DNA from 2 places in the Plantactinospora sp. B6F1 genome. Region 2 is predicted to be linked to the other one. Evidence: riboswitches for the same ligand, from Rfam matches in the RefSeq annotation. Region 2 holds a riboswitch; the other holds the start of a gene.
What was found. Region 2 has a riboswitch for cyclic di-AMP ahead of ABNF97_RS16845 (C39 family peptidase). Riboswitches for the same ligand answer to the same signal wherever they lie in the genome.
Positions count from the first base shown of each region.

Region 1: another riboswitch for cyclic di-AMP. It lies ahead of ABNF97_RS09150 (VldE C-terminal domain-containing protein); the one in region 2 lies ahead of ABNF97_RS16845 (C39 family peptidase).

Region 1 is NZ_JBEEAC010000004.1:363,214-378,907, reverse strand. Features, by position in the region: gene ABNF97_RS09155 (O-acetyl-ADP-ribose deacetylase) at 1-272, opposite strand, end outside; gene ABNF97_RS09150 (VldE C-terminal domain-containing protein) at 389-1,411, opposite strand; cyclic di-AMP (ydaO/yuaA leader) riboswitch at 1,415-1,548, opposite strand; gene ABNF97_RS09145 (polysaccharide deacetylase family protein) at 2,138-2,848, shown strand; gene ABNF97_RS09140 (glycosyltransferase) at 2,876-3,997, opposite strand; gene ABNF97_RS09135 (hypothetical protein) at 4,096-4,644, opposite strand; gene ABNF97_RS09130 (GNAT family N-acetyltransferase) at 4,752-6,002, shown strand; gene ABNF97_RS09125 (hypothetical protein) at 6,041-6,364, shown strand; gene ABNF97_RS09120 (ribose-5-phosphate isomerase) at 6,381-6,854, opposite strand; gene ABNF97_RS09115 (DUF1015 family protein) at 7,014-8,279, opposite strand; gene ABNF97_RS09110 (mycothiol-dependent nitroreductase Rv2466c family protein) at 8,419-9,048, opposite strand; gene pepN (aminopeptidase N) at 9,268-11,820, shown strand; gene ABNF97_RS09100 (Uma2 family endonuclease) at 11,924-12,487, shown strand; gene ABNF97_RS09095 (DUF5130 family protein) at 12,602-13,030, opposite strand; gene ctaJ (aa3-type cytochrome oxidase subunit CtaJ) at 13,035-13,337, opposite strand; gene kynU (kynureninase) at 13,532-14,812, opposite strand; gene ABNF97_RS09080 (tryptophan 2,3-dioxygenase) at 14,955-15,694, opposite strand, start outside.
Region 2 is NZ_JBEEAC010000011.1:145,279-160,972, forward strand. Features, by position in the region: gene ABNF97_RS16795 (glycosyltransferase family 4 protein) at 1-1,292, opposite strand, end outside; gene ABNF97_RS16800 (Gfo/Idh/MocA family oxidoreductase) at 1,318-2,364, opposite strand; gene ABNF97_RS16805 (aminotransferase class I/II-fold pyridoxal phosphate-dependent enzyme) at 2,361-3,470, opposite strand; gene ABNF97_RS16810 (TetR/AcrR family transcriptional regulator C-terminal ligand-binding domain-containing protein) at 3,556-4,203, opposite strand; gene ABNF97_RS16815 (ABC transporter permease) at 4,357-5,253, shown strand; gene ABNF97_RS16820 (ATP-binding cassette domain-containing protein) at 5,276-6,049, shown strand; gene ABNF97_RS16825 (SDR family NAD(P)-dependent oxidoreductase) at 6,266-7,927, shown strand; gene ABNF97_RS16830 (CDP-glycerol glycerophosphotransferase family protein) at 8,001-9,701, shown strand; gene ABNF97_RS16835 (GNAT family N-acetyltransferase) at 9,733-10,533, shown strand; gene ABNF97_RS16840 (DUF2231 domain-containing protein) at 10,739-11,272, shown strand; gene ABNF97_RS16845 (C39 family peptidase) at 11,406-12,278, opposite strand; cyclic di-AMP (ydaO/yuaA leader) riboswitch at 12,731-12,872, opposite strand; gene mdlC (benzoylformate decarboxylase) at 13,128-14,732, shown strand; gene ABNF97_RS16855 (hypothetical protein) at 15,122-15,694, shown strand, end outside.

The DNA of each region.
Region 1 (15,694 bases), on a different contig from region 2:
GCCTCGCCGAATCCGCCGCCCGCCCAGACCGGACCGACGGTGTGGATGACGTTGCGGACCGGCGGGTCGAGGTCGAACGCCGGGGTCGCCACCGCCTCGCCGGGTGGGCAGGGTGCGAGCGCCCCGCCCGCCTCGGCGAGCCGGGGACCGGCCGCGCGGTGGATGGCACCGTCCACACCGCCACCACCCAGCAGCGACTCGTTGGCGGCGGTGACGATCGCGTCCACGCGTTCCCGGGTGATGTCGCCACGGACGACTTCGATGGTGACCATCCGCCGATGATGCCAGTCGGCGCGGCACCTGTCCGCACAACGCGACCGCCCCGCGACCTGGCGGCCAGGTGGCGGGGCGGTGGCGTTGTGCTGCGCGGGCTGTTGTGCTGCTCGGGCTACAGCATCGAGACGTGCACGTGGTCGGTGTGGTCGCTCGGACCGCTGTAGGAACTCCAGCCCCGGTCCGGGAACCAGATTTCCTTGTACCAGATCACGTAGAGGATGCCGAGCCGGTCCGCGTTGCGGATCAGGAACGCGGCCAGGTCGTTGCCGTACTTCATCTGGTCGTCGTTGGCGGCCCGGCTGAAGCCGGAGTTGCGCAGCGACCAGTCGCAGGCGCGGCCCTTCGGGTGCTCGAACGGCCCGCCGGGCCGGTAGCAGCCGACGAACCTCTTGAAGCCCGCCCGGCGCACCTCGTTGTACATGTGCAAAGTCCGGGCGGTGACGCAGCCGCTGGTGGTCGGGTCGTTCTTGTTGCAGGGCAGCCCCGGGAAGCCGTCCGCCATCCCGGGCCCCGGCCTGGCCACCGGCGAGGTGGCCGCCACCAGCCCCTTGTCGGGGCGCGAGTTGCCACCCACCAGGGCGAGCGCCTTCGCCGCGTCCGACTGCTGCTTCTTGATGATCTTCTCTTGCGCGGCCTGCTTGGCGACCTCCTCGTCGATCGCCTTCTTGGCCGCACCGACCTCGTCCCGCGCCTGGTTGAGCGCGCGGATCTTGCTGTTGTTGAACATGTTCAACTCGTTGAGCGCGGACGCCCGCTCCATGAACGAGCTGGCCGAGGGGTCGGACGAGTTGTTGGTCAGCAGCATCGATATCGCGCTGAGCTTGCCGCTGCGGTACGACTCGGCCGCGATCTCGCTCGCCTCCGGCGTGAGTGCCGCGAGGCGGGCTTCCGCCTGCTTCAACTGGGTGCCGAGTTGCTGCTGCCGCCGCTGGGACTTGACGCGCTCGGCCTTCGCCTCGGCGAGCCGCTTGCCTGCGCTGGCGAGCACCTCTCCGAGTACCGGTGAGTCGGCCTCCTCCTCAGGAGCCGGCTTCGGCGCTGGCGCCGCCGACGCCTCCGAGGGGACCATGACCAGTGCTGCGGCGGTGAGCAGTGCCAGGGCAGTCGCCAGTGTTCGGCGTAGGGGTGCCCTCACATGTATCCCTTCCGTCGGCCGCCGACCGGGTTAGCTGACGGGTTCGGGATGGAAGTGGTCCCTACCGCTGTCGCGGATTCACCCCAGGGGTGCGTGGGTCCCCGGCTCGCCGTGTGGCGATTAGGCGGCGATCAGCGCCGGCGCCACGCGGCATCCGGCGGCTATGAACGGCAGACAGCATACCCGGTTTCGCTTCTCGAATGGCAAGACCCAATCATGGCCAAAGGCGTTGTCGGGCAACGACTATCAGTAATCACTGCGCTTCGGACGCATCGAAGAGCATGCTTTGTCCGCCATTATCGACTTGCTGCTGTCGGCTATTTACCAAGCGCGTTCCCACCCGCTCGACGTGCGGAAACGTGTCCAGGTTGGTCAGTCGGTGATTCTCCGGTCACCATGGGCGCCAGGGTGTTGTGCCGCACGGCCACCGGCCACGGTGCCGGCCGAGAGCAGACCCACGGTCACCACAACCCGGTGCCGCGACACGCGGCACGGCGGACTACGTGTCCGGCACGGCGTGTCGAACTCGCCTGCACCCCCGGACCTCCCCGGAGCGCCGCATCTCCCCGGAGCGCCGCGCGCCGGCTACCCGATCGGCGCCCCCGCAAACTCGGTCGGCCCCCGGAAGACCCGGGCCGGACTGGCCGGGCCACCCGTGGCGGATGAGGATGAAGACCGGCCGCGCGGGTATCCGCGTCCGCGATGGTGCGGCGGGTGGAGGAACGAGTGCGCGGACGCGCGGTACCGGCGACGACCGTCGGTGCCGCGCTGGCCGCCCAGGTGGTACCGGCGCTGACCGTGCTGCCCGGGGTACGGCTGAGGTTCTTTCCCCGGCTGAGCGGACGTGGCTCTCCGGGCCACGTCGCGCTGACCTTCGACGACGGCCCGGACCCGGCCTCCACCCCGCTCTTCGTCGAGACCCTGGCCGCGCACCGGACCCGGGCGACGTTCTTCCTGCTCGGGTCGATGCTGGCCCGCGCACCCGAACTCGGCCTGGACCTCGCCGCCGCCGGGCACGAGGTGGCGGTGCACGGCTGGGCGCACCGGAACCTGCTGCTCCGCGGCCCGCACGCGACCTACCGCGACCTGGCCCGCACCCGGGAGCTGATCGGCGCGGTGACCGGGCGGACGCCCCGGTACTTCCGCCCGCCGTACGGGGTGCTCAGCACCGCCGCCCTGATGGCCGCCCGCCGGCTGGGCCTGACCCCGGTGCTCTGGACCTGCTGGGGGCGGGACTGGACCCGGTCGGCGACCCGCACCTCGGTACTCGACACGCTGCGCGCCGGGCTGTCCGGCGGCGGCACCGTACTGCTGCACGACTCCGACTGCACCTCGGCGCCGGGCTCCTGGCAGGCCAGCCTCGCCGCGCTGCCGTACCTGCTTGAGGAGTGCCTCCGCCGGGGCTGGCGGGTCGGCCCGCTCGGCGAGCACGGCTGATCCGGCGCCGCCGTGCTCAGCCCACAGTCAGCCCACCCGATCGGTCACCTCGCCGGGTACCGCCTCGGCACGACTGCCGGGCACCGGCGGCGGGGCCGAGGCGGCGGTGCCGACCGCCGGCCGCGCTCCGGAGCGCGGGTGCCGGACCCGGGTCACCACGCCGACGTGCGCCCGCCGCGCGGCCTGGAGCGCGGTGAACAGCCCGTACGCACCGCGACCGACCAGCCGGTGCTTGAGTCCGGCGGCACCGCCCGGCGGCTGGTAGCCCGCCGGTGGCAGGTGGGCCCGGTACCGGGTGACGATCTCGGCGAAGAACTCGCGGCGGCGGCCCGGCGGCACCCGCCGGGGATGGCCGAGCACCTGCAACAGGTGCCAGATCATCCGCTGGAAGATCAGGTGACGCAGTTCGGCCGACACCGCCGGGTCGGCGTCCAGGCCGGCCAGCACCCGGTCCCAGTGCGCGAAGACCTCGAAGTGCCGTTCGCTGACCGTCGCGGTGATCGCGCCCTCCGGGCGCTGCCGGTAGGCGTAACAGCAGCGGTCCAGCAGGGTGATCCGCCGCGCGGCGAGCATCAGCGGGAAGCTGAACGAGACGTCCTCGTACCAGCCGGGCTCGAACCCAAGGCCCAGGTCGAGGAGGAACCGGCGCCGGATCACCTTGTTGCAGGTGATGTGCAGCACCGACAGCAGCCCGGGGCGCTCCCGGAGGGTGAACGTCTCCGGCACCGGCTTCCCGGCACCGACCTGGGAGAGCGACAGGTGCCGGGTCCCGCCGTTCGGGTAGTACCGGGTGTAGGCGGTGATCAGCAGGTCCGGCCGGGTCCGGGTCAGCCGCTCGGCGACGGCCCGCAGGCTCCCCTCCGGCAGCCAGTCGTCGCCGTCGACGAACCACACGTACTCGCCGGTGGCCCGGGACAGGCCGGTGTTGCGGGCCGTCCCGAGCCCCTGGTTGCGGTCCAGGGTGACCACCACCAGCCGGGGGTCGCGTTCGGCGTACCGGGCCAGGATCGCCGCGCTGCCGTCGCTGGAGCCGTCGTCCACCGCCACCAGTTCGAGGTCGGGAAAGGACGGGTCGAGAATGGAGTCCAGGCAGTCCGCCAGGTACGCCCGCACCTGGTAGACCGGGACTATCACGCTGAGCAGGGTCACCGTGCACAACCTCCAGTGGAGGACGGAGACCGAATAGTAGCGCCGAGTAATCGGACGCCACGCGCTCAGTAACTATCGAGTGACCAAATTGTGATTTGTCACCCGAGCCCGGCCACCCAGTTCCACAGGTCGACCACCCACCCGGTCTGGCGCAGGTACGCCACCCCGACCCCGGCCAGGAAGATCCCGGTGACCAGGTGCGCGCCCCGGGCACTGCGGCGGATCCGGCCGAGCTGACGCTCCCAGACCACCCGGCCGACCAGCCGGGCCAGCGCGAAGAGGCCGACCGCGACGAAGAGGGTCAGCACGAAGGTGACCACCGGACTGGTCAGGTCGCCCCGCGACGAGATCGCCCAGATTCCCCAGCAGACGAAGGCGAAGAGGCCGCCCATCATGCTCCAGTGCCGTCCGATGCGCAGCTGGCGCCAGTGGTAGCCGGGCGGAAGCTGCTGCCGCTCCTGCTCCATCACCGGCCACCCGGTGCCGGTCGGCTCGTGCGGCGCCTCCGGCTCGGTACGCGGCCGCGGCACCCCGACCTGCGCCACACCCCGCCGGAATCCCTCGGTCCCCGGCGGCATCCCCGGTCCCTCCGCACCGGGCGGCATCTCGACGGTCCGCTCGGCCCACGGCTGCGTCTGGTCTGCCATCTGTCCTGTCCTCCCCATCGGGTCGGGCCCGAACCCGTCCCCAGTTCCGAGGGTAACCAGCCGGTAAACACCTCGCCGAGCCGGCGTGGATCGGTTAGACAGGATCGATGACCGCCACGACGCTCGGATCAGAGCCACCGATCGAGGTCGGCGCCCCGGCCGACTGGGCCGCCATCGCCACCCTGCTGTACGCCGCCTACCACGCACTGCCGGACGAGGACGAGGCGGAGGCGGGCCAGGCTCTCACCGAACCGGAACGGTCGCTGCTGATCCGCTCCGGGGACGCCGTGGTGGCGCACGCGGCGGCGTTCACCCGGGAGCTGACCGTGCCGGGTGCGGTCGTACCTGCCGCGCACGTGACCAGGGTCGCGGTGGCGGCCACCCATCGCCGGCAGGGTCTGCTCAGCCGGCTGATGCGCCGACAGCTGCGGGACGTCCGGGCTGCCGGCCGGGAGCCGATCGCGGTGCTCTGGGCCAGCGAGGGGCAGATCTATCCCCGGTTCGGCTACGGCCAGGCGGCGCAACGGTGGCGCCTGGACGTGCAGACCGCCGGGCTGCGCCTGGCCGAGCCGGACGGGACCGGACCGAGGACAACGCTGCGCACCGGCGACCCGGTCGCGCTGCGACCCGCGCTCGCCGCCCTCTGGGACCGGCTCCGCCGGGACCGGCCGGGCTGGTCCAGCCGGACCGACCCGTGGTGGCGGTACCTGTTGATCGACAACCCCGCCCAGCGGTCCGGCGCGACGGCCCGGCAGGTCATACTCGCCGAGACGGCGGACGGGCCGGTCGGCTACGCCCTGTGGCGGGTCCGGCCCGGACAGGACGACCGAGGACCACGGTGCAGCGTACTTCTCGACGAGCTGGTGGCCGCCGACCCAGCGGCCTACGCGGCGCTGTGGCGGTTCCTGGTCGGCATCGACCTGACCCGGAACGTGCGGTACGACTTCGCCGCCACCGACGAGCCGGTGCAGCACCTGGCCGACGAGGTACGCCAGCTCGGTGCCCGGCTCGACCACGGGCTCTGGGTCCGGATCGTGGACCTGCCGGCGGCGCTGACGGCCCGCGGATACGCCACCGACGTCGACGTCGTACTGGAGGTCACCGACCCGCTGCTGCCGGAGAACGCGGGACGGTGGCGGTTGACCGCCGCGGCCGGCACCGCCCGGTGTGGCCGGACCGACGACCCGGCCGATCTCGCCTGCGACGTACGCGATCTCGCCACCGCCTACCTCGGCGGCCCCTCCCTCGCCGCGCTGGCCGCCGCCGGGCGGGTCCGGGAGATCCGTCCCGGCGCCCTGGCCCGGACCTCCGCCGCGTTCGGCTGGCACCGAGCGCCCGCCGGCCTCGGAATCTTCTGAGTCAGGACCGGCAGGCCATCGACCGGTAGTGTCGAGGCATGACCGACCCGGAGCGCCGACGGCGGAGACTGCGCCATGACCCGGCGAGCGGCAGCGGCGGTCCACCCGGGGAGAGCCAGCGCGGCGGCGACCCGGGCACCGGGCCGGGAGCCGCGCCGGGCGGCGGAGACGACCGGGACGCGGAACGCGGCCTGCGCGGGCTGATCGGCTCGGGCGCCTCCCAGGTGAGCGTCGGGGCGGCGATGCGGGCCCGGGACGCGGCCCGGCCCACCGAGGCCGATCTGGCCGAGGCGGCCGAACGGCTGGTGCTGGTCCGGCGCAACTGGGTACCTCGGGAGGAGCTGCCGCGCGGCGGCCGCTGACCGGCGGGGTCGGCGGCTACGACGCCGGCAGCGCCGGCAGCGCACCGGAGCGCTCGTACTCGGCGACCTGCCTGATCCGCCGCGCGTGCCGCTCGTTGCCGGAGAACGGCGTGGTGAGGAACGCCTCCACGATCGCGGTCGCCTCGTCCAGGGTGTGCTGGCGGGCACCGATCGCGACCACGTTCGCGTCGTTGTGCTCCCTGGCGAGCTGGGCGATCTCGACGCTCCAGGCGAGCGCCGCCCGTATTCCGGCCACCTTGTTGGCGGCGATCTGCTCGCCGTTGCCCGAGCCACCGATCACCACGCCCAGGCTGCCCGCGTCGGCCACCACCCGGGCCCCGGCGTGCAGGCAGAACGCCGGATAGTCGTCGTCCGGGTCGAAGAGGAACGGCCCGACGTCCACCAGTTCGTAGTCCTGCTTGGCCAGATGGTTGGCCAGGTGCACCTTGAGTTCGTAGCCGGCATGGTCGGATCCCAGATAGACGCGCATACCGCGCAGTCTGTCAGCCCGACGCGGCCACCCGCCGGCAGGCACGGCGACAGCCGAACAGATCACAGGAGTGGTCGCGGCCCGAGACCCGTCCGATTGGCCGGAGACACCGGTTGGAGACGCCGGTTGGAGACATCGGCCGGCGGACCGGCCGCGCCGTCAGCCCCGGTGCGCCTCCGTCGTGTCCCGGCCGAGTTCGGCCAGCACCAGGCCGGCGCGGGCCTTCGGGGTGAACCAGGTGCTCTTCCGGGGCATCTTCTGCCGGGCCAGGTTGACCGCGACGAAGTCCCGCACGGTCACCGGAGCGATCAGGATCGCCAACTCCGCCCGGCCCGCGTCGACCTCGCCGACCAGCCACCGCGCCGGGTAGTCCCCACCGACGTACGTGATCCGCTTGTCACCCGGGTCCAGCCCGAGCGCCTCCCGCAGCAGCACCCGCTCGACGAGCGCATGGTCCAGGTTCTCCACCCCACCGCCCTGACCGGTGGGGAGCGTGACCGCGTAGGTCGCGCCGGCAGTGTAGAGCTGGATCGTGCCGCCGGAGTCCGGCACCGCCGCCGGACCGGCCACCGGCTCGACCCCGGCGCCGGCGGCGCGCAGCCGGTCGAGCAGCTCGTCCGGGGTACTGGTCAGCTCGCTGACCAGCCGGTTGTACGGCTGGATCGCCACCGAGGCGGGTGTGGTGATCACCGCGAGGAACCGGGGCAGCTCACCGATCTGCGCGGCCAGGCTGCGGTGGTTTCCGTCCGCGACGACCAGCTCACCGGCGCCGGCCAGCGCCAGCAGCTCGTCCTGGCCGGCCCCCGGCCCGAGCAGCCAGATGGCGTGGGTACGCCCGGCCTGGTCGGTGTCGGTCGCGGCGGGCGGACCGGCCTCGTCGGTGGCCTCGGCCAACGCCCGGTGCAGCGCCTCGCCGGTCTCCCGCCCCGGCCCGCCGGCACCCTCGCCGGCGGCCCGGTTACCGGTCTGGAGCAGCAGTACCGGCGAGAGGAGATGACCGGTCGCCTCGGCCAGCGCCACCCGCTCGCGCACCTTGGCGATGAAGACGTCCTCGTTCCGGATCACCAGTCCGGGCTCGTCCGCGCTGGTGGAGATCTGGTCGGTGTCGACCATGGCGAACATCCCGTAACCGGGCGCCTCACCGGGCGCGGTGATCCGGTAGAGCACCACGACCTGCTCGGCCGGGGTGTAGCTGCCGTCGGCCCGGGCCTGCGCCAACCGGGCCACCGCGGCGGGCAGCGCGTCGGTGAAGGACCGCCCGAGGCTCTCCGGCGCCCGGTGCGGCATCTCGATCGCGAGTGCGCTGGCGGGGTTGTCCCGGATGATCGCCGTGATCTCGGCGTCGTCGGCGAACTCGTCGTAGTTCTGGGCGCCGGTGCCGCCGGTGGTGACCCAGGCGCGGCGGATCGGATGCACGACCGTCATGTGCGGGAACGCTACCGGCGGTGCCGGACCCGGCGTACGGACACCCCGGCGGTTTCCACCCCGTGGGCGGCGACCCGGCCGGTGGCGTACCGGCCGGGTCGCCCGCCCCGGGCGATCAGTGCACCGGGTTGCAGAGGATTCAGTCGAAGCTCGGCGCCTCGGTACGGGTCCGCTTCAGCTCGTAGAAACCGGGGGTGCCGGCGACCAGGAGTACGCCGTCCCAGAGCCGGCCGGCCGCCTCCCCCCGAGGGGCGGGCGTGATCACCGGACCGAAGAACGCGACGGTCTGGCCCGGCACCGGGCCGGGAGCGTGGATCACCGGTGTGCCGACGTCCTGGCCGACCGGCATCATCCCGGCGTCGTGGCTGGCCCGCAGCGCCTCGTCGTACCCGGTCGAGTCGGCAGCCTCGGCCAGCGCCGGGTCCAGCCCGACCTCGGCCAGCGCCGCCCGGTACAGCTCCGGTCCCCGGTCCTCCCGACCGAGGTGGATCCGGTTGCCGAGCGCGGTGTAGAGCCTGCCGACCGCCTCGGCACCGTGCCGCTGCTCGACCGCGATGCAGATCCGCACCGGGCCCCAGGCGGTCTTCAGCCCTTCCCGGTACTCCTCGGGAAGGTCGTCCCGGCCCTCGTTGAGCGCCGAAAGGCTCATCACCCGGAACCGGATGTCGACCGGCCTGACCTTCTCCACCTCCAGCAGCCAGCGGGAGGTGATCCAGGCCCAGGGGCAGATCGGGTCGAAGAACATGTCAACGGACGCGCGCTCGGACACGGCGCGACTCCCTTCGTCGTCTGGGAGGCCGGAATCGGCGACACCGTTACAGATCTTCACCCCGCAGACCCCCCGCCGACAGCGGGATGAGACCGTGACCTGGAGCACCGGTGGCGTTTCCGCCGGCATGAAACACTCAACGTCGAGCCGTGGGGATGGCTCGACGCTGTCGACGGGGACAGTCAGCGGGCAGACCGGATGGAGATTCACGTGCCAGGAGTGCGCAACCTGACCCAGGTCGAGGCGACGGAGCGGGGTCGTCTACTGGACGTCACCGGCTATGACATCCGCCTGGACCTGTCGTCTGCGGGGCGGGGCGCCCAGGCCCGCACCTTCCGCTCGACGACGGAGGTCCGGTTCCGGTGCGCCGAGCCGGGCGCCAGCACCTTCATCGAGGTGGCGGCGGATTCGGTACGGTCCGCGACGCTGAACGGCTCCCCGGTCGACCTCTCCGGGTGGTCGGCCGAGGACGGGCTCATCCTGACCGGCCTGTCCGCCGAGAACACCCTGGTCGTCGACGCCGACTTCCTCTACTCCTCCAGCGGGCAGGGGATGCACCGCAGCGTCGATCCGGTGGACGGCGAGACCTATCTCTACAGCCAGTTCGAGACCGCCGACGCCCAGCGGGTCTTCGCCTGCTTCGACCAGCCGGACCTGAAGAGCGTCTTCACCTGGCACGCGACCGTGCCGGCACACTGGCGGGTCGTCTCCAACATGCCGGTGAGCGGCGAGGAGCCGGCGGACGCGGAGACCAAGACGGTCCGGTTCGCCGAGTCGGTCCGGATGAGCACCTACATCACCGCGCTCTGCGCCGGCCCCTACCACGAGGTGCGGTTCACCCACGACGGCGTCGACCTCGGATACTTCTGCCGGACCAGCATGGCGCGGTACCTCGACGCGACGGACCTGCACCTGATCACCACCCAGGGCTTCGACTTCTTCCAGCGGCAGTTCGGCGTCCGTTACCCGCTGCCCAAGTACGACCAGGTGTGGGTGCCGGACTTCAACGCCGGCGCGATGGAGAACTTCGGCTGTGTCACGCACGCCGAGGCGCACTACCTGTTCCGCTCCCAGGAGACCGACTTCGAGTACGAGCAGCGGGCCAACACGATCCTGCACGAGCTGGCCCACATGTGGTTCGGCAACCTGGTCACCATGCGCTGGTGGAACGACCTGTGGCTGAACGAGTCGTTCGCCGAGTGGGCCAGCCACTGGGCCAACACCAACGCCACCCGGTTCGGCGACGCCTGGACGACCTTCCTCTCCGTCCGGAAGAACTGGGGCTACCGGCAGGACCAGCTCTCCTCCACCCACCCGGTCTACTGCGAGATGCCGGACCTGGAGGCCGTCGAGGTCAACTTCGACGGCATCACGTACGCCAAGGGCGCCAGCGTGCTCAAGCAGCTGGTGGCGTACGTCGGCGAGGCGCCGTTCCTGGAGGGCCTGCGCAGCTACTTCGGCAGGTACGCCTGGAGCAACGCCACCTTCGACGACCTGCTGACCGAGTTGGAGGCGGCCTCCGGGCGGGAACTGCGCAAGTTCGCCGCGGAGTGGCTGGAGACCTCGCAGGTCAACACGCTCCGCCCGGAGGTGTCGATCGGCCCGGACGGCAGGTACGAGTCGGTGGTGGTCCGGCAGGAGGCGGCGAACGAGCACCCGACGCTGCGTACCCACCGGATCGGGATCGGCCTCTACGACCTGCGGGGCGACCGACTGGTCCGGCGGGACCGGATCGAGGTCGACGTCGCTGGCGAGCGTACCGAGCTGCCCCAGCTCACCGGAGTGGCGGCACCGGACGTGCTGCTGCTCAACGACGACGACCTGACCTATGCCAAGCTGCGGCTGGACGAGCGGTCGATGGCGACGGTGGTGCGGCACATCGCCGCGTTCGAGTCCTCGCTGGCCCGTGGCCTGTGCTGGGCCGCCGCCTGGGACATGGTCCGGGACGCCGAACTGGCCGCCCGGGACTACGTGGCGCTGGCCCTGGCCGGGCTGCCCGCCGAGACCGACATCAACCTGGTCACCGCGACACTGCGGCAGGTCTCCGCCACGCTCACCTCGTACGCCACGCCGGAGTGGGCGCCGACCGGCTGGGCGCGGTTCGCCCGTACCGCGGCGACCGCGGTGCGCGCCGCCGAGCCGGGTAGCGGCCTGCAACTGACCTGGGCCCGGACCTACACCTCGGCGGCCCGCAGCGACGAGGAGTTGGCCGTGCTCCGGGGTTGGCTGGACGGTGCGGAGGTGCCGGACGGGCTGACCGTCGACACCGAACTGCGCTGGTCGGTGCTGCGTGCCCTGGTCGCGGGTGGCGCGGCGGGACCGGCCGACATCGACGCCGAGCTGGCCGCGGACCGGACGTCGAGCGGCGAGCGGGAGGCAGCGCTCGCCCACGCGCTGCTGCCCACCGCCGAGAACAAGCAGGCGGTGTGGCGCACCCTGACCGGGGACGAGGCACTGCCGAACTGGCGGCACCGGGCGCTGCTGCAGGGCTTCCAGCACCCGGCGCAGGTCGAGCTGACCGCCCCGTACGCCGAGCGGTTCTTCCAGGTCGTCGGCCAGGTATGGAAGAGCCGGGACAGCGAGCCGGCGCAGGAGTTCGTCATGCTCGCCTATCCGGCGTACCAGATCACCGACGAGACCGTCCGGCTGACCGATGCCTGGCTGGCCGAGCCGGGCCATCCGGCGCCGCTGCGCCGGCTGGTCGCCGAGGGGCGGGACGGCGTGGTGCGGGCGCTGGGGGCCCGGGCCAGGGACGCGGCGTCACCGGCCTGACCTCACCGCCGGACGGGCCGCCCGCCGAACCGACCGCACCAGGCGGTGCGGGGCGGTGGCCGGCCGGTCCGGGCCGTTAGGCTTCCCGATGGAGGTGGATTCGATGGCCCAACCGCGCTACGAGTGGCATCCGCCCGAGCAGGGGTGGACCGAGGACGATCTGCGCACCCTGCCCGCGGACGGGCACCGCTACGAGATCATCGACGGGAGCCTCCACGTGACCCCTCCGGCCGACTTCCAGCATCACGAGCTGGCCGACGAAATCCGCGCTGCCCTACGCGCCGCCATCCCACCGAAGTGGCGGGTGATCCGGGAGATCGGTCTACGGGTACCGGGGGGCAACGCGATTCCGGACATCACGGTGCTGCGGCCGAACGCCCCGCAGGACGCGATGTGGGCTGATCCGGAGGACGTGGCGCTGGTGGTCGAGGTGGAGTCGCCGAGCAGCCGCCGGCACGACCGGTTCACCAAGCTGGGCCTGTACGCCGAGGCCGGCATCGAGTCGTACTGGCGGATCGAACGGACCGAGCGGGGCCCGGTCGCCCACCTCTACCTGCGCGCGCCCGCCGGCCATTACGAGCTGCACCGCTCCGTCCCGCCGACCGGCACCGAACTGGTCGAGCTGCCGTTCCCGGTACGGGTCGCGCCCGGCACCTGGTTGGCCTGACCGGCCGCCGAGCCGGCCCGGACGTCGTCGGCGTCCAGCCGGGCCCGCGCGTCGATGCCGACCCCCGGCGGACGCCCCGGGGGCGGGCGAAGGGCGGGCCGGACGGCTGCGGCGTCAGGCGGAGCTGCGGGCCCGGCTGGCGAGCTGGTCCAGGCCGCTGACAATGCCGCCGGCGAGGTCGCCGCCGCCGAAGGCGGCCACCATGGAGAGCGCGGCGAGCTTGGCGTCCCGGTCCGGGATCCGCTTGCGTGCCTCGGCCCCGGTGACGATCTCCAGCACCCGCTGGTTCGGCGAGAGCGCGAGCAGTACGGCGCGGGCCGGCTCTACCAGCTCCAGGTGCAGCCGCTGCGCATCCTCGCGTACCGGCTCGGTCAGCGGACCGACGTAGACGGTGAAGACCAGCCCGGTGGACTCGTCGGCGATCCGCAGCGCCTCGTCGATCCGGAGGAGCTGGCGGGTGGTGAACGGCCCGTCGAGCACGTTCGGCCGGGCGGTGCTGCCCGCCGGCCCGTCCCCGGCCCCGGGCCGCTCGGCCGTCGACACGCTCTTACCAGCGGTCACTTGCGCCCCCTGTCACGCCGGCGCGCTTCGGCGCGCCGATGGTCTCGATCTCCCCGCTGGTCAACGCCCGGGTCTCCACACCGGCCGGCAGCGCGGCCCGGGCGGACTCGGTCAGGTGCTCGGGCGAGGAGAGGAACCAGACCGGCGTGAACTCGAAGGGCCGCCCCGGGCGGTAACGCCGGGCGTGCCGGCCGCTCCGGCCGGCCCCGGCCAACACCGTGATCAGAAGTATCGCGGCGGCCGGGATGCCAACGAAGACCAGCAACGTGTCGGAAACAGACAACCTCAACGCCCCCAGGCGAAAACGGGATCATCGTGCCCGGTCGGAGTGGGTGACGAAAGCGTCCACCTGACCGATCCGGTCGTCGTTCACGGTATCGGAAACCGCCACCCAGCAGATCTCGGGGTGCCGATCCCGGCCGTAACCGGCCGGCGCCCGCCCGCCCCGAGGCCCTGGCGGGGACGCCCGGTCGGCGGTCCGGATCATGCCTCGTCGACGAGCCGGGCCAGCGCCTCGGCCGCCCGCCAGCAGTCGTGGTACGTCGAGTACAGCGGGACCGGGGCCAGCCGGATCACGTCCGGCTCCCGGTCGTCGACGAGCACCCCGTACTCCCGGGACAGCCGCCCGGTCAGCGCGGCGGCCCCGCCCCGGCCGATCCGGACGGAGAGCTGGCAGCCGCGCCGGGCCGGCTCGCGCGGGGTGAGCACGGCAAGCGGCCGCCCGGGAGTGATCTGGTCGAGCAGTCCTTCGAGGTAGCCGGTCAACCGCTCGCTGCGGGCCCGCAGCGCGGGCATCCCGACCTGTTCGAAGATGGCCAGGGCGCTGCGCATCGGCGCCATCGCCAGCACCGGCGGATTGGAGATCAGCCACGCCTCCACGGTGGCCGGCGGCCTGGAGACCGGGGCCATCTCGAACCGGGTCGCCTCGTCAGTGCCCCACCAGCCCTCGAACCGGTCCATCGCCGGGTCGCCGAGGTGCCGCTCATGCACGAATGCCCCGGCCAGCGCCCCCGGCCCCGAGTTCAGGTACTTGTAGGTGCACCAGGCGGCGAAGTCCACGTCCCAGTCGTGCAGCGCCAGCGGCACGTTGCCGACCGCGTGCGCGAGGTCCCAGCCGACCAGGGCGCCGGCCCGGTGCCCGGCCCGGGTGATCTCCGGGATGTCCATCAGCTCCCCGGTCAGGTAGTTGACCCCGCCGAGCAGCACCAGCGCGACCCGGTGCCCCTCGCGGTCGAGGTGGTCGACCACGTCCTCGGTACGCAGGTTCTCCTCGCCGGGGCGGGGGCGCAGCCGGACGACGGTCTCGTCCGGGTCCAGCCCGTGGTGCCGGGCCTGGCTGCGCACCGCGTAGCTGTCGGACGGGAAGGCGCCGTCCTCGATCAGGATCCGGTCCCGGCCGGCCTCCGGCCGGTAGAAGGAGACCATCAGCAGGTGCAGGTTGACCGTGAGCGAGTTCATCACCACGGTCTCGGCCGGCAGCGCGCCGACCAGCGACGCGCTCGGCCCGGTGAGCGCGCGGTACGACGGCACCCAGGGCCGGTCGCCGGCGAAGTGGCCGGAGACGCCGAGCCGGGCCCAGGTCTCCAGCTCGGCCTCCAGGTCGGCGCGGGCGGCCCGGGGTTGCAGCCCGAGCGAGTTGCCGACCAGGTAGGCGGCCTCGGCGTACCGGCCGCCCTCGGCCGGAGGGACGTGGAAGAGGTGCCGGTGACCCGGGTCGGCCTCGTCGCGGCGCCGGGCCGCCTCCTCCTGCTCCGGGGTGGTCATCCGCTCGTCAACTCCTCTGTCGCCCGCCCTCGGGGCCTCTGTCGCCCGCCCTCGGGTCCTCGTTCGCTCGCCCTCAGACCTCGTTCACTCGCCCTCGGGTCCTCGTTCGCTCGCCCTCGGAACGGAACGGTAGCCGCCGGCACTACATCTCCGTCCGGGCAGCCCACAGCTCGGGGAAGACCTCCCGGGCCATGCTCCGGCGCAGCCAGGCCGCGCCCGCCGACCCGCCGGTACCGACCTTGGCACCCATGGTTCGGCGTACCGCCTTCAGGTGCTGGTGCCGCCAGTCGTCGAACTGTTCGGCGATCTCCACCAGCGTCTCGCCCAGCTGCCGCAGGTGGTTGTCCGGGCCGGTGTCGGCGTAGATCTCCACCCAGGCGGCGGTCAGCTCGGCGCTCGGCTCGGCCTCGGCGGAGAAGTCCCGATGCGACAGCGCGGCCGGCAGGTCGAAGCCCCGGCGGGCCAGCAGGGCGGCCACCTCGTCCCAGACACTCGGCGCTCGGAGCGTCTCGACAAGTTCCGCGTGGACCTTCGGCTGCCGATGGAACGGCCGGACCATGCTGGCGGACTTCAACCCGAGCAGGAACTCCAGCTGCCGGTACATCGCGGACTGGAACCCGGAGCCCTCGCCGAGCAGGTTGCGGAACCGGTTGAAGTCGGCGGGGGTCATCCAGCGCAGTCCCCGCCAGGCCGCGTTCAGCCCCTCCAGGTGCAGGGCGGCCCGGTGCAGCGGGGCGAGCGCGCCCCACAGGTCGTCGGCGCGCAGCCGCTGCCGCGCCTCGCGCAACTCGAAGCAGGTCAGCCCGAAGTACAGCTCCATGATCTGGCTGACCATCAGGAACGACATCTCGCCGGGATCCCGGCTCAGCGGCTGCTGGAGGC
Region 2 (15,694 bases):
AGTGCGAGTTCGTGGTTCGGCTTGTGGTGGATCGGCACCACCCCGGCGTTCGCCGTGGCCAGGAACGTGGAGACCTGCCAGTGCGGCACGTACGGCAGCAGGTGCACCCGATCACCAACGCCGATCTCCACCGCCCGGGCCAGCAGCTCCTCCGAGGCGGAGTTGTTGCCGCTCGGATGCAGCGTGACCAGTGCGATGTGGACGTCGGGCAGGTGCGGCAGCGCGTCGACCATCAGGTCGACTCCGCGCGAGGGGTTCACCCCCCCGCAGTAGACCAGTACCGGCGTGTCCGGGCCGATGCCGCACCGCGCCCGCAGATCCGGCGTCGAACCGTCGCCCGGAACGTCCTGCGGCGCACCGTCCGGCGCGTTGAGCACGACCGCCGGTCGTTCGGGCAGCCCGTGCACCTCCTGCAACAGCTCGGCCAGGGTCGAGGAGACGGTGACGACCGCGTCGGCCCGCGGGGCGTACTCCGCGGTGTAGGCGATCTGCGCGGGCAGCCAGCGCGGGTTGTCCGCCCGGCCGGTCACACCGGCGACGTACTCGTGCGCGTCCCAGACGACCTTGACCTCGCGCCCCCGGGCCCGGGCCCGTTCCGCGGCGCGAACGCCGACACCCACCATCCGGAAGTCGTTGGCGTGGATGAGGTCCGGTCGCAACGAGTCGATGACGCGTCCGAAGGCGAGTTCGTAGTCCCACAGACCCGGGTCCAGCCGGCGCCAGCTCCGATGACCCATGAGCTTCTGCCAGAAGCCCATGGACATCCGGGTGATCAGGGTCTCCGGGTTCTGCCGGCCCTGCTGGAGCCGGTGCAGTTCGCCCGCACGGAACCTCACCCACAGCGCGAGGACCTTGGCCGCGACCCGGGGCGGCAGGAGCAGCAGTCTGCCGAGCGCGTGTCGGACCCGGCTACCACCGGCCCGTCGGGCCGCGTCCAGGGCCGCCCTTCGCTGCTGGATCTCCCAGCGCCAGGCCTTGACGGCGTTGACCCGCTGCGTGGCGTACCGGCCGGGCCGGTAGGCCAGCGGGCGGCGCAGCGAGCGCCGCATCAGCATCGGGTGCTGGCCGAGTGGCCGGGGCACCCGGACGAGCCGGACCGTCGCCTCGCCGATGGTCCACGTCTCCTGCGGCGACGCGTTGCTGAGGATCCCGAGCAGGGTGACGTCCCAGCCGGCCGCCGCGGCGGACCGCGCCTCCTTCTGCACCCGGGAGTCGCCCTGCACGGCGTTGTCGACAAGCATCACCACGCGGCCCCGGCCGGATCGGGGATCCTGGACGCCCTCGTTGTGCATTTGTAAGCCCCCTGAAGAACTGTCGTCAGACGGAGACGGCGCCCGGAGCGCGGTCGATCGCGTCGCTCACCAACGGCGCCACCGACACGGTCGCGCCCGTCGTCGCCGACTCCAGCAGGGCGGCCGCGACCTGCACTGTACGCAGACCCTGCCGCAGTGTCACGATGTCGGTCTCCTTGCCCTCGACGGCATCCCGGAACCGCTCGTGCTCGACCAGCAGCGGCTCCCGCTTCGGGATGGCGTACCGGACCATGTCGCCCTCGGCGACGCCCCGGAACGCCCGCAGCGCCTCCCACTCGGTGTCGATGGCCCCGTTGGCGTAGAAGGTCAGGTCGGCGGTGAGGGTGTCGGCGACGAAGCAGCCCCGGTCGCCGGTGATCACCGTGGACCGCTCCTTGAGCGGGCTGAGCCAGTTCACCAGGTGGTTCACCATGGTGCCGTTGCCGAGCTGCCCCACGGCGGCCACCATGTCCTCGTGCAGCCGACCGCTGCGGGACACCGTACGGGCCGACACCGAGGTGTACTCCTGTCCGGTCACCCAGCTCGTCAGGTCGATGTCGTGGGTGGCCAGGTCCATCACGACGCCCACGTCGGCGATCCGGTGTGGAAACGGTCCCTGCCGGCGGGTGACCACCTGGAAGACCTCGCCCAGCTCCCCCGCCTCCAGCCGGAGCCGCAGGTTCTGCAATGCCGGGTTGTATCGCTCGATGTGTCCGACCCCGGCGACCAGCCCGCGTGACTCGAACGCCTCGACGAGCCGGGTGGCCGCCTCGACCGACTGGGCGAGCGGCTTCTCGATCAGCGCACCGATGCCGCTGGCGGCCAGCTCCATGCCGACCGGCTCGTGCAGTGCGGTGGGGCAGGCCACCACCGCATAGTCGATCTTCATCTCGATCAGCTCGGCGACGGTGGAGACCACCGGTACCGGCAGCGCGCCGGTGGGGTCGCCGGCCGGGTCCACCACACCGACGAACCGCACACCGTCCAGGTTGGACAGGATTCGGGCGTGGTTGCGCCCCATGGCGCCGAGACCGATCAGCCCGGCCCGCAGGGTACGGGAGGCCGCGTTCACCGGGCACCGCCCAGGCTGTTCGCCGCGTCCGCGATCCGCGCCAGATCGTGCTCGGTCAGCGCCGGGTGGATCGGTAGCGACACCACCTCGCGGGCGGCCCGCTCGGTCTCCGGCAGGTCCCAGGGACCGGGCCTGCCGTTCTCGTCCAGGTAGGGCCGGAGCCGGTGGATCGGGGTCGGGTAGTAGACCGCGTTGCCCACCCCCCGGTCCAGCAGCTGCCGCTGGGCGGCGTCCCGGTCCCCGGTCACCCGCACCGTGTACTGGTGGTAGACGTGCCGCGCCGCGTCGGCGACCGGCGGGGTGACCACTCCGGTGATCCGGGAGTCGAGGAACTTGGCGTTCGACCGGCGCTGCTCGGTCCACTCCGGCAGCTGCCGCAGCTGCACCCGGCCGATCGCCGCCGCCACGTCGGTGAGCCGCATGTTCGCGCCGACGATCTCGTTGGCGTACCGCTGCTCCATGCCCTGGTTGCGCAGCAGCCGCAGGGTACGGGCCAACTCGGGATCCGGGGTCGTGATCATGCCGCCCTCCAGGGCGTGCATGTTCTTCGTCGGGTAGAAGCTGAAGCAGCCCGCGATGCCGAAGGCGCCGACCGGGGTACCGCCGAGCGCCGCACCGTGCGCCTGGGCGGCGTCCTCGACGACCGCCAGGTCGTGCCGCTGCGCGATCGGCATCAGCCGGTCCATCGCGGCGGGGTGGCCGTAGAGGTGCACCGGCATGATCGCCTTGGTGCGCGGGGTGATCGCCGCCTCGACCGCGGCCGGGTCCACGCAGAAGCTGCCCGGCTCGATGTCCACGAAGACCGGCTCGGCGCCGACCAGCCGAACCGCGTTGGCGGTGGCCGCGAAGGAGAACGAGGGGACGATCACCTCGTCACCCCGGCCGAGGCCCAGCGCCAGCAGGGCCAGGTGCAGCGCGGAGGTGCCCGAGTTGACCGCGACGCAGTGCCGGCCGGCCACCAGCTCGGAGAACTCCTCCTCGAAGGCCGCCACCTCCGGGCCCTGCACCACCCGGCCGCTGCGGAGCACCCGGACCGCCGCTTCGATCTCGGCGTCTCCGATGACTGGTTTCGCGGGTGGAATCAGGTCTGCGTTCTGCCCGGCCATGGGCATCCTCCTTCGGTGGGGGATCGCAATCGGCATGCGATGCTAGCTCGTTGCGGGGTAGCGGGAACGAGTGGTGCGGGGTAGGTCACGAGGGGTGTGCGGACGCGGCGACCGCGTCGCCCGACGGCACCGGCTCGATGGCGCCGAGTCCGGCCGCGACGGCGGCGGCCAATCGTGGTACGTATGCCTCCGGAAGGGGGGTACGGGCGACGGCGAGCCGCCAGTAGAGCGGGCCGACGATCAGGTCCACGGCCTCGTCGGGATCCGCGCCCGCGGGTAGCTCCCCACGGTCGACCGCCCGGCCGAGCAACAGTATGCCGATGTCTCGCTGGTTCGCCCGCAGCGCCTCTTGCAGGGTCAGCGCTATCTGCGGATTGCGGGCCGCCTCGGCCAGCAGATCGGGGATGATCTGCGAGGCCAGTGGGTGTCGCAGGGCCCGGGCCAGGATCCGCAGCAGCACCTCGAGGTCGCCGCGCAGGGTGCCGGTGTCCGGCAACGGTAGGCTCTGCCCCGCAACCCGGGACACGATCTCCAGTACCATCTCCAGCTTCGAGGGCCACCGGCGATAGATCGCCGTCTTGCCGACTCCCGCCCGGCGCGCGACTGCCTCGATCGAGAGCCGTCCGTAGCCGACCGCGGCGAGTTCCTTCATCACGGCTCGGCGGATCGCGTCGGTGATCTCCCCTCGGAGCACCGCCGCTCCCGCTGGAGCACGCCGGTTGTCGGTCGCCACGTCGGCCAATATAGCGCGACGACGGTACGGTTGCGTCCCGACGTACGATCGACTACGTTCCACGCAAGCGACGACCACCGTTGCCCCTTACCTCCGGCCACGGTCGCTTTGTCGCACCCATCTTGCAGCCCGAACAGATCGGAGCGCCCAGCTATGGCCCCCACGGCGGTAGCCGATCCCGACTCGGGCCTGACCGGGGCACAACTCGCCGCCCGGTACGGCCTGACCGTCGCCGGCGAGAGACCCACGCTGATCGCCTACACCAAGCAGTTGTGGTCCTACCGCCACTTCATCTCGGCGTACGCGACGGCGAGGCTGGTCGCCACCTTCGCCAACGCCCGCCTGGGCCGGATCTGGCAGGTGCTGACGCCGCTGACCAACGCCGCGATCTACTACCTGATCTTCGGCGTGATCCTCGACACCCAGCGGGGCGTCCCGAACTTCATCGCGTACCTCTGCGTCGGCCTCTTCGTCTTCACCTTCAGCCAGACCGTGGTGACCGGCGGCACCCAGTCGATCATAGGCAACCTCGGACTGATCCGGGCGCTGCACTTTCCCCGGGCCGCCCTGCCGATCGCCGTGACCCTGACCCAGTTCCAGACCCTGATCTCCGCGATGGTGGTGCTGATCGCCATCGTGCTGATCACCGGCGAACCGCTGACCCTGGAATGGCTGATGCTGGTACCGGCGTTGCTGCTCCAGTCGGTGTTCAACGCCGGGCTGGCGCTCGGGATGGCCCGGCTCGGCGCCAAGATCACCGACCTCAAGCAGCTCATGCCGTTTCTCATGCGGACCTGGATGTACGCCTCCGGCGTGCTCTACAGCGTGGAGTTCTTCTCCCAGAACCTGCCGGGTTGGGCCTCGACGATCGTCGAGGCGAACCCGCTGCTCGTCTTCATCGAGCTGGTTCGACACGCCCTGCTGGAGGGCGCGCCGATCACCTCGACGGCACCCCGCCTGTGGCTGCTGGCCGTCGGCTGGACGCTGGTGTCGGTCGTCGCCGGATACGTCTACTTCTGGCGCGGGGAACAGGAGTACGGCCGTGGCTGAACAACACCAGGTCCACCCGGGCATGGCGAGCATCGCCGGCCAGCGCATCCCCACGGTCATCGCCGAGGACGTACACCTGATCTACCGGGTGCACGGGGGCGCCTCCAGCAGCAGCCCGGCCGCGACGCTCAAGCGGATCATCTCCCGGGCCCCGCAGGCCAACGTCCGGGAGGTGCACGCGGTCAAGGGAGTCAGCTTCACCGCGTACCGGGGCGAGGCGATCGGGCTGATCGGGAGCAACGGCTCCGGCAAGTCCACCCTGCTCCGGGCGATCGCCGGGCTGATGCCGACGAGCCGTGGGGCGATCTACACCCAGGGGCAGCCGTCGCTGCTGGGCGTCAACGCCGCCCTGCTCAACGACCTCTCCGGCGAGCGGAACGTGGCGCTGGGCTGCCTCGCCATGGGCATGTCGCCGGAGCAGGTCCGCAAGGTCACGCCGGAGATCGTCGAGTTCTCCGGGATCAACGAGCGGGGTGACTTCGCCTCGCTGCCGATGCGGACGTACTCCTCCGGCATGGCGGCCCGGCTGCGGTTCTCGATCGCGGCGGCGAAGAAGCACGACGTACTGCTGGTCGACGAGGCGCTGGCCACCGGCGACGCCCGCTTCCGGCGCCGCAGCGAGGCCCGGGTGCGCGAACTGCGTGCCGAGGCGGGCACGGTGTTCCTGGTCAGCCACGCGATCGGGACGATCCGCACCACCTGCGAACGCACCATCTGGCTGGAATCCGGGCTGATCCGGGCCGACGGCCCCACCGACGAGGTGGTGCCGGAGTACGAGAAGTTCATGAAGAAGTGATCCGGACGGCTTGCCGGTGTCGATCGGACCACTCCGCCTCGGCACCGGCGAGCCGTCCCGCCGCGCTAGGGTCCTAGGGGCCGCGCGGCCCGGCGCGACCGATCGCCCCGGCAGGCGGTGACGGCACCCATCGGAACAGCAGCAACCACCGCAACAGCAGCAGTCATCGGCAACGCAGCACCCATCGGAACAGCGGGTAGTCAGTGAGGGATCGGCATGGTGCTTGACCCGGCAACGCGGCCGGCCGGCCAGCCGGACGCCGCCCGGTGGCGGCCCACCCGGACCGTGGCGGTGGTACTGGCCGGAGGCACCGGGACCCGGGTCGGCCTCGGCATCCCCAAGCAGCTCCTCAAGATCGCCGGAAAGCCGATCCTCGAACACACCATCACGGTCTTCGAGTCCGCGCCCGAGATCGACGAGATCATCGTGCTGATGGCACCCGGCTTCCTGGACGAGGCGCGGCAGATCGTCGACAGGGCCGGCTTCCGCAAGGTCAGCCAGGTGATCGAGGGCGGGGACACCCGCAACGCCACCACCCGGCTGGCGCTGGCCGCGATCGGACCGGACGACTGCAACGTGCTCTTCCACGACGCCGTCCGGCCGCTGCTGAGCCCCCGGATCGTCCGGGAGTGCGTCAACGCGCTCTGGACGTACTCCGCCGTCGACGTGGCCATCCCGTCGGCCGACACGATCATCCAGGTGGACGACGACGACTGCATCACCGACATCCCGGTCCGTTCCCGGCTGCGCCGGGGGCAGACACCGCAGGCGTTCCGGTCCGGCACCATCCGAGCCGCGTACGCGCTGGCCGCGCAGGATCCGGACTTCAGCGCCACCGACGACTGCGGGGTGGTGCTCCGTTACCTGCCCGAGGTGCCGATCAAGGTCATCGAGGGCTCGGACGAGAACATCAAGGTGACGCACCCGGTCGACGTACACCTTGCCGACAAGCTGTTCCAGCTCGCCGCCGCCCAGGCGCCCCGACTGCGCGACGAGCGGGCGTACGTCGAGGAGCTCAGCGGCCGCACGGTGGTGGTCTTCGGCGGCAGCGAGGGGATCGGCGCGCGGCTGGCCGAGGTCGCCCGGGGCTACGGCGCGAACGTCTTCCCGGTCAGCCGGTCGAGCACCGGCACCCACGTGGAGCGGGGCGAGGACGTCGCCGCCGCACTGCGCGACGCCTTCGAGGCCACCGGCCGGATCGACCACGTGGTGGTGACCGCCGGGGTGCTCCGGATGGGCGCGCTCGCCGAGATGGACGAGGCGACCATCGCGCAGATGCTCCAGGTCAACCTGGTCGCCCCGGTGGACATCGCCCGGCAGGCGCTGCCCTACCTGCGACAGACCCGGGGCCAACTGCTGCTTTACACCTCCAGCTCCTACACCCGGGGCCGGGCCCGGTACGCCCTCTACTCCGCCACCAAGGCGGCCGTGGTCAACCTCACCCAGGCGCTCGCCGACGAGTGGTCCGAGTTCGGCGTACGGGTGAACTGCGTCAACCCGGAGCGGACCGCGACCCCGATGCGGACCCGGGCGTTCGGGGAGGAACCGGAGCACACCCTGCTGGCGGCCGACACGGTGGCACGGGTCTCGCTGGACGTGCTGCTCTCCGGGCTGACCGGCCAGGTGGTCGACGTCCGCCGCTCCCCCGGCGCCCCCCCGGCGGAGGCCGCGGGACAGTCTGTCGAGCCGGGCGGCGTCGAGACCGGCCGCCGGTCCGCCGGGCCGGACGGCAGCGACTCCGGCGGCCGGTCCGCCGCACCCGACGGCAGCGACTCCGGCCGCCGGTCGGACGGTTCGGGCCGGGAGCCCGGACCCGACCGGATCGGCCGACAACGCTCCACGGAACTGGTGCCGCCGCCCCGGGTCGGCACCGCCTAGCCGGGTCCGCACCTCCGAGATCACCGTCCGGCGACGATCACCCCTCCGGCGGTCCGTCCCAGGAAGGAAGCGCATGCGTGGCGATCTGGTCAGGAAACTGACCGTCCGGTGTCTGAGCGCCGGCCTGGCCGTGCTGTCCTTCCTGGTCCTCGCCCTCACCTCGGCCGAGCTGCCGGGCCTCGCCCTGGCGGCGGCCGGTGCCGTCGCGGTCTGGCTGGAGCGCCGGGTCAACCCGCGCGCCGACCTGGTCGCCGAGCCGGTCCTGCTGATCGCCGGGATCCTGGTCGGGTACGCCCACCGGGTCCCCGAGGCCGGATGGAACTCCGTGGCGTTGGCGCTCACCGGGGTGGCCCTGCTCGGGCTGACCCTGACCGAGCGGCCGCTGCGGGACGCCGCCGAGCTGGAGGTGCGCTCGGCCAACCTCGGCGTACGGTCGTCGCCGCTGCTCGTCGCCGACCGGCTCGGGCCGGCGGTCCTGGTCCTGCTGGTGGTACTCGCCGGAATGGCGGCGCTGACCCTGCCGGTCTGGCCCGCTCTGGTCCTCACCGTGCTGGTCGGCGCGGCCGCCACGGTCGGTGCGGTGGGGCCGATCGCACTGCGCCGGCTGCGTCCCTCCGGCGGGCAGAGCGCGGTCACCCACGCGCTCCGCCGGCACCAGCCGGAGTTCCTGCTCTACTTCTCCGCACCGCCCGGCTCGGAATACCAGGTCATGATGTGGCTGCCGTACCTGGAGCGGATCGGGCGGCCGTTCATGGTGCTGCTCCGGGAGCCGAACTTCCTGCCGGCGATCTCCGCCGCCACCAGTGCGCCGGTGGTGGTCTGCCCGACACCACGCTCGATCGACGAGGCGATCGTGCCGAGCCTGCGAGTGGCGTTCTATGTCAACCACGGCGCCAAGAACAGCCACTGCATCCGCTTCGCGCATCTCACGCACATCCAGTTGCACCACGGCGACAGCGACAAGGCGCCGAGCGCCAACCCGGTCTCCGCGATCTTCGATCGGATCTTCGTGGCCGGGCAGGCGGCGATCGACCGGTACGCCCGCAACGGCGTGACCATCCCCCGGGAGAAGTTCGCCATCGTCGGCCGGCCGCAGGTGGAGTCGATCGCGGTGCGCCGGGAACCGATCCGGGACCGGGCCGACAAGGTGGTGCTCTACACGCCCACCTGGACCGGTCACAACGCCGACGTCGACCACTGCTCGCTGCCGGTCGGCGAGACCCTGGTTCGCGGGCTGCTGGACCGGGGTGTGACGGTGATCCTGCGGGCCCACCCCTACACCTCGCAGAACCCGGCCTCGGCCCGGCAACTCGCCCGGATCGAGCAACTCCTCGCCGAGCACCGGACCAGCACGGGGCGGCAGCACGTCTTCGGCGCCGACGCGGCGAAGAAGATGACCCTGGTCGACTGCGTCAACGCCTCCGACGCGCTGGTCTCGGACGTCTCCGCGGTGATCTCCGACTACCTCTACTCCGGCAAGCCGTACGCGGTCACGGACCGGGTCGGTGAGGGTGACCGGTTCGTCGAGGGGTTCCCGCTGGCCGGCTCGGGGTACGTGCTGGACTCGCAGATGTCCAACCTGGACGACGTACTGGACCGGCTGCTGGGCAGCGATCCGCTGGCCGAGGTCCGGTGGCAGACCCGTACCCGCTATCTCGGCGACTTCCCGGAGCAGCGCTACGCCGACGGGTTCCTGGAGGAGGCCCGCCGGCAGGTGGACGGCGCCAGGGCGGCCCGCCCGGTGCCGTCGCCCCGCCCCGCACCGGTCTCCTGAGGTCGATCGACGGCTGTGCCATGATGCGTCGGTGACGACGATCAGGACCAGTCAGGACCGGAACGAACTGGCCGACCTGCTGCGCCGCGATCCCCACCTGCACGCGTACGAACTCGGCGACCTCGACGACTTCTACTGGCCGTACACCACCTGGTACCGGTACGACGACGCGGTGGCGCTGCTCTACCGGGGCGGGCCCACCCCGGTACTGCTGGCGCTGCACCGCTCGCCAGCGGTGCTGACCGAACTGCTCACCGGTCTCCTCCCGCTGCTGCCCCGGCACTTCGAGGCACACCTCTCCCCCGGCGGCGCGGCGGTGCTGTCCCGGAAGTACCCGGTCAGGTCGCGCGGGTTGCACCTGAAGATGGCGCTCACCGACCCGGACCGGCTGGCTCGGGTGGCGCCCGGCGGCGAGGTGCTCACCGAGGCCGACCTACCGGAGCTGACCGCGCTCTACCGGGCGGCCTACCCGGGGAACTGGTTCGACCCCCGGATGGTCGAGACCGGGCACTACGTGGGGCTGCGCCGCGACGGCGAACTGATTGCCGTCGCCGGGGTGCACGTCTGGTCGCCCCGTTACCGGGTGGCCGCGCTGGGCAACGTGACGACGGCTCCGGCGTACCGGGGACAGGGGTTGGCCAGCACGGTGGTGGCGACACTCTGCCGGCGGCTGCTGGAAACCGTCGACACGGTGGCGTTGAACGTCGTCGCGGAGAACACCGCCGCCTACAAGCTGTACGACCGGCTCGGCTTCAGCCCGATCGCCGAGTACGCCGAGTACACCGTCGGCGAGCCGGCACCCACCCCCGAGGCGGATGTCCGTCCGCTGTGAACCGAACCGGCGATGAACCGGACCCCGGCACGTAGCGGTCCGACCCTTGTCAAGGGTCGACACCGCGGGCACCATGTCAACGTTCTCGAAAGCCGCCAGTCCGCCAGACGCCGGGCCGCCAGGCATCCGGGCCGGCTGTCCGCCCCGTCCATACGTCTGCCGTCCATCCCTGTCTTCGCAGCCGATCTGTCGCCGAGGAGCGCCGGTGCTTGAGGAGTTCATGGGCATTCCCGCCCACCCCTTCCTGGTCCATCTCGCGGTGGTGTTCGTGCCACTGCTCGCCCTGACCACGGTCGGGTACGCGTTCGTCCCGTTCGTCCGCCCGCACCTGCGTTGGGTGCTGGGACTGCTCGCCGTCGCCACCCCGCTGGCCGCGCTGATGGCCAAGCTCTCCGGTGACCGGTTCCTCGCCCGGCTGGAGTCCCGCAACCGGGTCAGCCCGGAGTACGTCCCGCGGCTGGCGGAGCACCAGGACCTCGGTACCAACACCCTGTTCGCGACGATCGCGCTCGGGGTGCTGGCCCTGGCGCTGGTCGTCCTCGTCAAGCCCCGCGGCGCCGCCGCGGCGCCGACCGGTGGGGCGGACGGGGACGGCGCAGCCGGCACGACTGCCAAGGGGGCGCCGATGCTGCTGACGCTGGTGCTCGCTGTGCTGTCCCTGGCGGCGGCGGGGATCGCCCTCTACTACGTGTTCCGCACCGGCGACACGGGCGCCCAGGCGGTGTGGGAGGGCCAGTGATCAACCCCTGATCGCGGGCCTGGTCGCGCCCCGAAGAGGACGCCGGCCCGCCCCACATCCCGGTCGGCACGGGTCGTCCGGGTGGGTGGGGCGGGCCGGCGTCTGGGTTGTCGCTACCGGCGGGCGGGGGGGGTCAGGACGAGTAGCCCCGGGTGGCCACCCAGTTCGCCAGGTCGATGGTGGTCATCCAGTAGTGGCTGTCCGCGCCCGGGATGGCCGGGTCGGCGATCTTCACGGTACGACCGTCGTCGCGGTAGCCGACCACGGTCACGTAGTGCCCGCCGGGGTAGCTGTGCCAGCCGCCCGCGAGGTCGGTGGCCGAGCCGGCGATGTTGACGACCACGGCGTGCCCGCTGGTGACGGCGCGCACCACGTCCGCCTGGAGTTGGTCCATCTGGGCCGGGGTGGCGGCGCCACCGGGGATCGCGGTGGTGCGGTAGACATCGGTCCCAATGATCTTGTTCAGCACCCGGGTGGTGTCATGGGCCGAGTTCGTGCCGCTCATCGTGGTGCCGAGGTCGGCGGCGACCGCGTCCTGGCTCGGCTGCTTGTCCCGGACGGTCAGCGCGATCCGGGTGGCGGCCGGGCCGCAGTACCAGCCGTTGATCTGGGCCTGGAACCGGTAGTCCAGCAGCTTCGACTCGGGTGGCGCCGGTGGCTTGCTCGGGCTGCTGACCGGGGCGGCCCTGGTCGCCTTGCTGGCCGCCGGGGCGGGCTCGGTGGTCGCCGGCTGCGACGGGGTCGCCGGCTTGGTGGTTGCCGGGGCGGTGCTGTCCGGGCTGGTGCCGCCCGGGGCGGCGGTGGCGGCTCCGGCCTGTCCCGCCGCCGGGCTGCCGTGATCGGCGACGGCGACGGTCGAGGTCTGCGGGCTCTCCGTCGAGCCGGTCGAGGTCAGGACGACTCCGGTGGACGCGGCTGCGGCGAGCACCGCGGCCGAGGCGAGCGCGAGCCGGTTGCGCCGGCCCGACATGGCGGTCCTGAACCGTCCGTTAATCGCGTGCTTCAACGTTTCCTCCAGGGGAAATGCGCGTCACCCACACCGGGGGGCAAGGAATGACGTGGCGTTTCTGTCGCTGCCGGAATGTGCCGTGAAATCGCACGGAGTCGCACGGGGCGGCCCGCCGAGAAACGTTCGGCGGAACGGACCGATGGTGCGAGCGGACCGGTGGCACGCCGACCGGCGGTAGCGCCGCTTTCGGCGTACCTGTGGAATCAGCGGCACCACGATCCGTCGCCGCCGGCTGACGGCCTCAGCGGGAACTCTCGGCCAGCTGGCCGGCGGCCCCGCGGCGCCCGCGCGTCGACGACTTCGGCGGCACAGACCGCTATCGGGTCAGGTTCGGGTGCCGCCCGGGGACCGAGTGGTCCGGGACGGTCGCGGCGGCCGGGCGCGGGACCGCGACGCAGCGAGGGAACCGGGGGGACGGGCCAGGGCCCGGGTGGTGCGGCACGAACACGTACTCCTTCCGACACCGCCTACCGGGTTAGCTGACGGATTCGGGCGGGAAGGCCGCCCTACCACGGGCCAGCGGCTCGCGGATTCACCCCAGATAACTGTGGGTCCCCGGCTCGTTACCTAACGACTCGGCGGGTCTGCTCCGGTGTCACCAGATGGTGACCAAGGGGCCGGACCAGACGCGCCGAGATTACTGGCCGCCTTCTGCCGTTGCCAACCCTGCTGAACAGCGAAAACAGTGACCCAGAACGCGATTGGGACATCGCGCGGCCGGCCGCCGGGCCCCGAGCGACCAGCCAGATAAACCAGCATGATCATGTACGGGTGCGGTATGACGGAAATGACCGGCTTAGCCCGGTGGTCCGAGGATGGGACGAGGACTCCAGGAGGCTCCTTCCGATGACAACGGTGCACGAAGCGACCTACGACCTGCTCCGTTCCCTCGGCCTGACCACCCTGTTCGGCAACCCGGGCTCCACCGAGGAGCCATTCCTGAAGAACTTTCCGGCCGACTTCGCCTACGTTCTGGCCCTTCAGGAGGCCTCCGCGGTAGCGATGGCGGACGGCTACTCCCAGTCCAGCGGCCGGCCGGTGCACGTCAACCTGCACACCGCACCCGGCACCGGAAACGGCATGGGGAGCCTGGTCACCGCCTGGCACAACAAGACACCAATGATCGTGACCGCCGGCCAGCAGACCCGGACGATGAACCTGTCCGAGCCGATGCTGACGAATGTGCGTCCGACCCAACTCCCCGAGCCGTACGTCAAATGGAGCCACGAGCCGCTGCGCGCCCAGGACATCCCGGAGGCGTTCATGCGGGCATTCGCCACCGCCGTAGCTCCGCCGGCCGGCCCGGTGTACCTCTCCCTGCCGCTGGACGACTGGGACGAGCCTGCCACCGGCACCGCGCAGGTGCGCCGGGTGAGCACCCGGGTCGCTCCCGACCCAGCGGAGCTGGACCGGTTCGCCGAGATCCTGGCGGCCAGTCGGCACCCCATGCTGGTGATCGGGCCCGCGGTGGACCGGACCGGTGGCTGGGCCGAGGCGATCGCCCTCGCCGAACGGAGCCGAGCACCCGTCTGGCAGCCACCATTCGCGGACCGGGTCGGCTTTCCGCAGGACCACCCTCAGTTTCAGGGGCTGCTGCCGCCGGCCATCGGGCCACTGGCCGAGAAGCTGGTCGGCCACGACACCGTACTGGTGATCGGTGCCCCGGTGTTCCGTTACTACCCATACGTCCCCGGTCGACGGGGTTACCTGCCGGACGGCACCCGGCTGCTGCACATCACCGACGACCCGGCCGAGGCCGCCCGGGCACCGGTCGGCGACAGCCTGCTCGGGGACGTCGCGCTCGCCTGCGCCGGGCTGGCCGAGCGGCTGCCAGCAAGCGACCGACCGATGCCACCGCCCCGGGCCGCCGCGCCGGACGGAGCTGCCACGGGCCCCCCGCTCGACCCGGCAGCGCTCTTCGGCGCACTCGCCGCCGAGTGGCCGGCAGACGGCATCGTGGTCCCCGAATCCCCCTCCAACCTCAGCGTGCTGCACCGGCAACTGACCATCACCCGGCCGGGTTCGTACTTCAAGATGGCCAGCGGCGGCCTGGGCTTCGCGCTGCCGGCGGCGGTCGGCATCGCGCTCGCCCAGCGGGACATCCGACAGCACCGGCCGGTGGTGGCGGTGATCGGTGACGGCTCGTTCCAGTACTCCCCGCAGGCGCTCTGGACCGCCGCGCAGCATCGGCTGCCGATCGTCTTCGTGGTGCCGGTCAACCACGAGTACGGCGTGCTGAAGGCCTTCGCCGACCTGGAGGACGCACCGGGAGTCCCGGGGCTGGAACTCCCCGGACTGGACATTCCGGGCATCGCCCGCGGCTACGGCTGCACCGCTCACCAGGTGGAGTCGGTGGACGAGTTCCGGACGGCATTCCGGGCCGCCCTCGGCATCGAGAGCCCGACCGTGCTGGCCGTGCCGATCACCCGGGACGTCGCCCCGCTGCTCTGACCGCCGCCAGGTGTCACGGTCCGGTCGGCATATACGGTCAGTGGCTGATTGCCCGGGATCGGCAGGGCCTACCTCGACCCCACCGGGGCCCGGGCGGGAGTAATGATCGACTTCCCGGGCGCGGAATGTTGGCGGCCAGCGGGTCGTTACATTACGCGTACGGCTGAGTACCACCGCCCGTGACCTGGGCTGGTGGCCGAGCCCTCGGGAATGATCCGGGGCGCCCGGTCGTTACACATAGCGTTCGCCCGAGTACCGGCACCCCCCGGGCAGGTGTTCGGGCGTTCCTCGCTTGTCCCTGGAGACCTGTGGCGTCTCGGGACAGGTTTCTCCAATGACACCCCATCCCCCCGGTGGGGTGTTCATCCCCGATTGGAAGGAAGACCATCATGAACACCACCATGTTCAGCCGATGGCTCCCGGCCATCGAGCAGACCTCCCTGATCCGTAGGACCGCCCTGGGTGTGGCTGGTCTGGCCTTCGTCGGCGGTACCGTCGCCGGCCCGGCCGTCGCCGCGCAGGCCGCCCCCGAGCATGTCGGCTCCCCGGTGTCGCAGTCGGTCCTGGCCGACAAGGACGACAAGGGCGACAAGGGTGGCAAGGGCAAGGGCAAGAGCGACAAGCGTGCCAAGGACCGTAAGCCGTCGCGGGACAAGCTGGTACCGCACGGTGTGCAGGGCAAGCAGTCGAGGATCCCGCTGTCGGGTGAGCAGTCCGACAACGTCAGGGCGATCGTGAAGGCCACCAAGAACGCCGGCCTGGACGAACGGGCCGCGGTGATCGCGGTCGGTACCAGCCTGCAGGAGTCGAAGCTGGAGAACCTGGGTCACCTCGGTGCCCGCAACGACCACGACTCCCAGGGCCTGTTCCAGCAGCGCCCGTCCTCGGGCTGGGGCTCGGTGGAACAGATCACCGATCCGGAGTACTCCACCACCGCGTTCCTCACCGGACTGAAGCAGGTT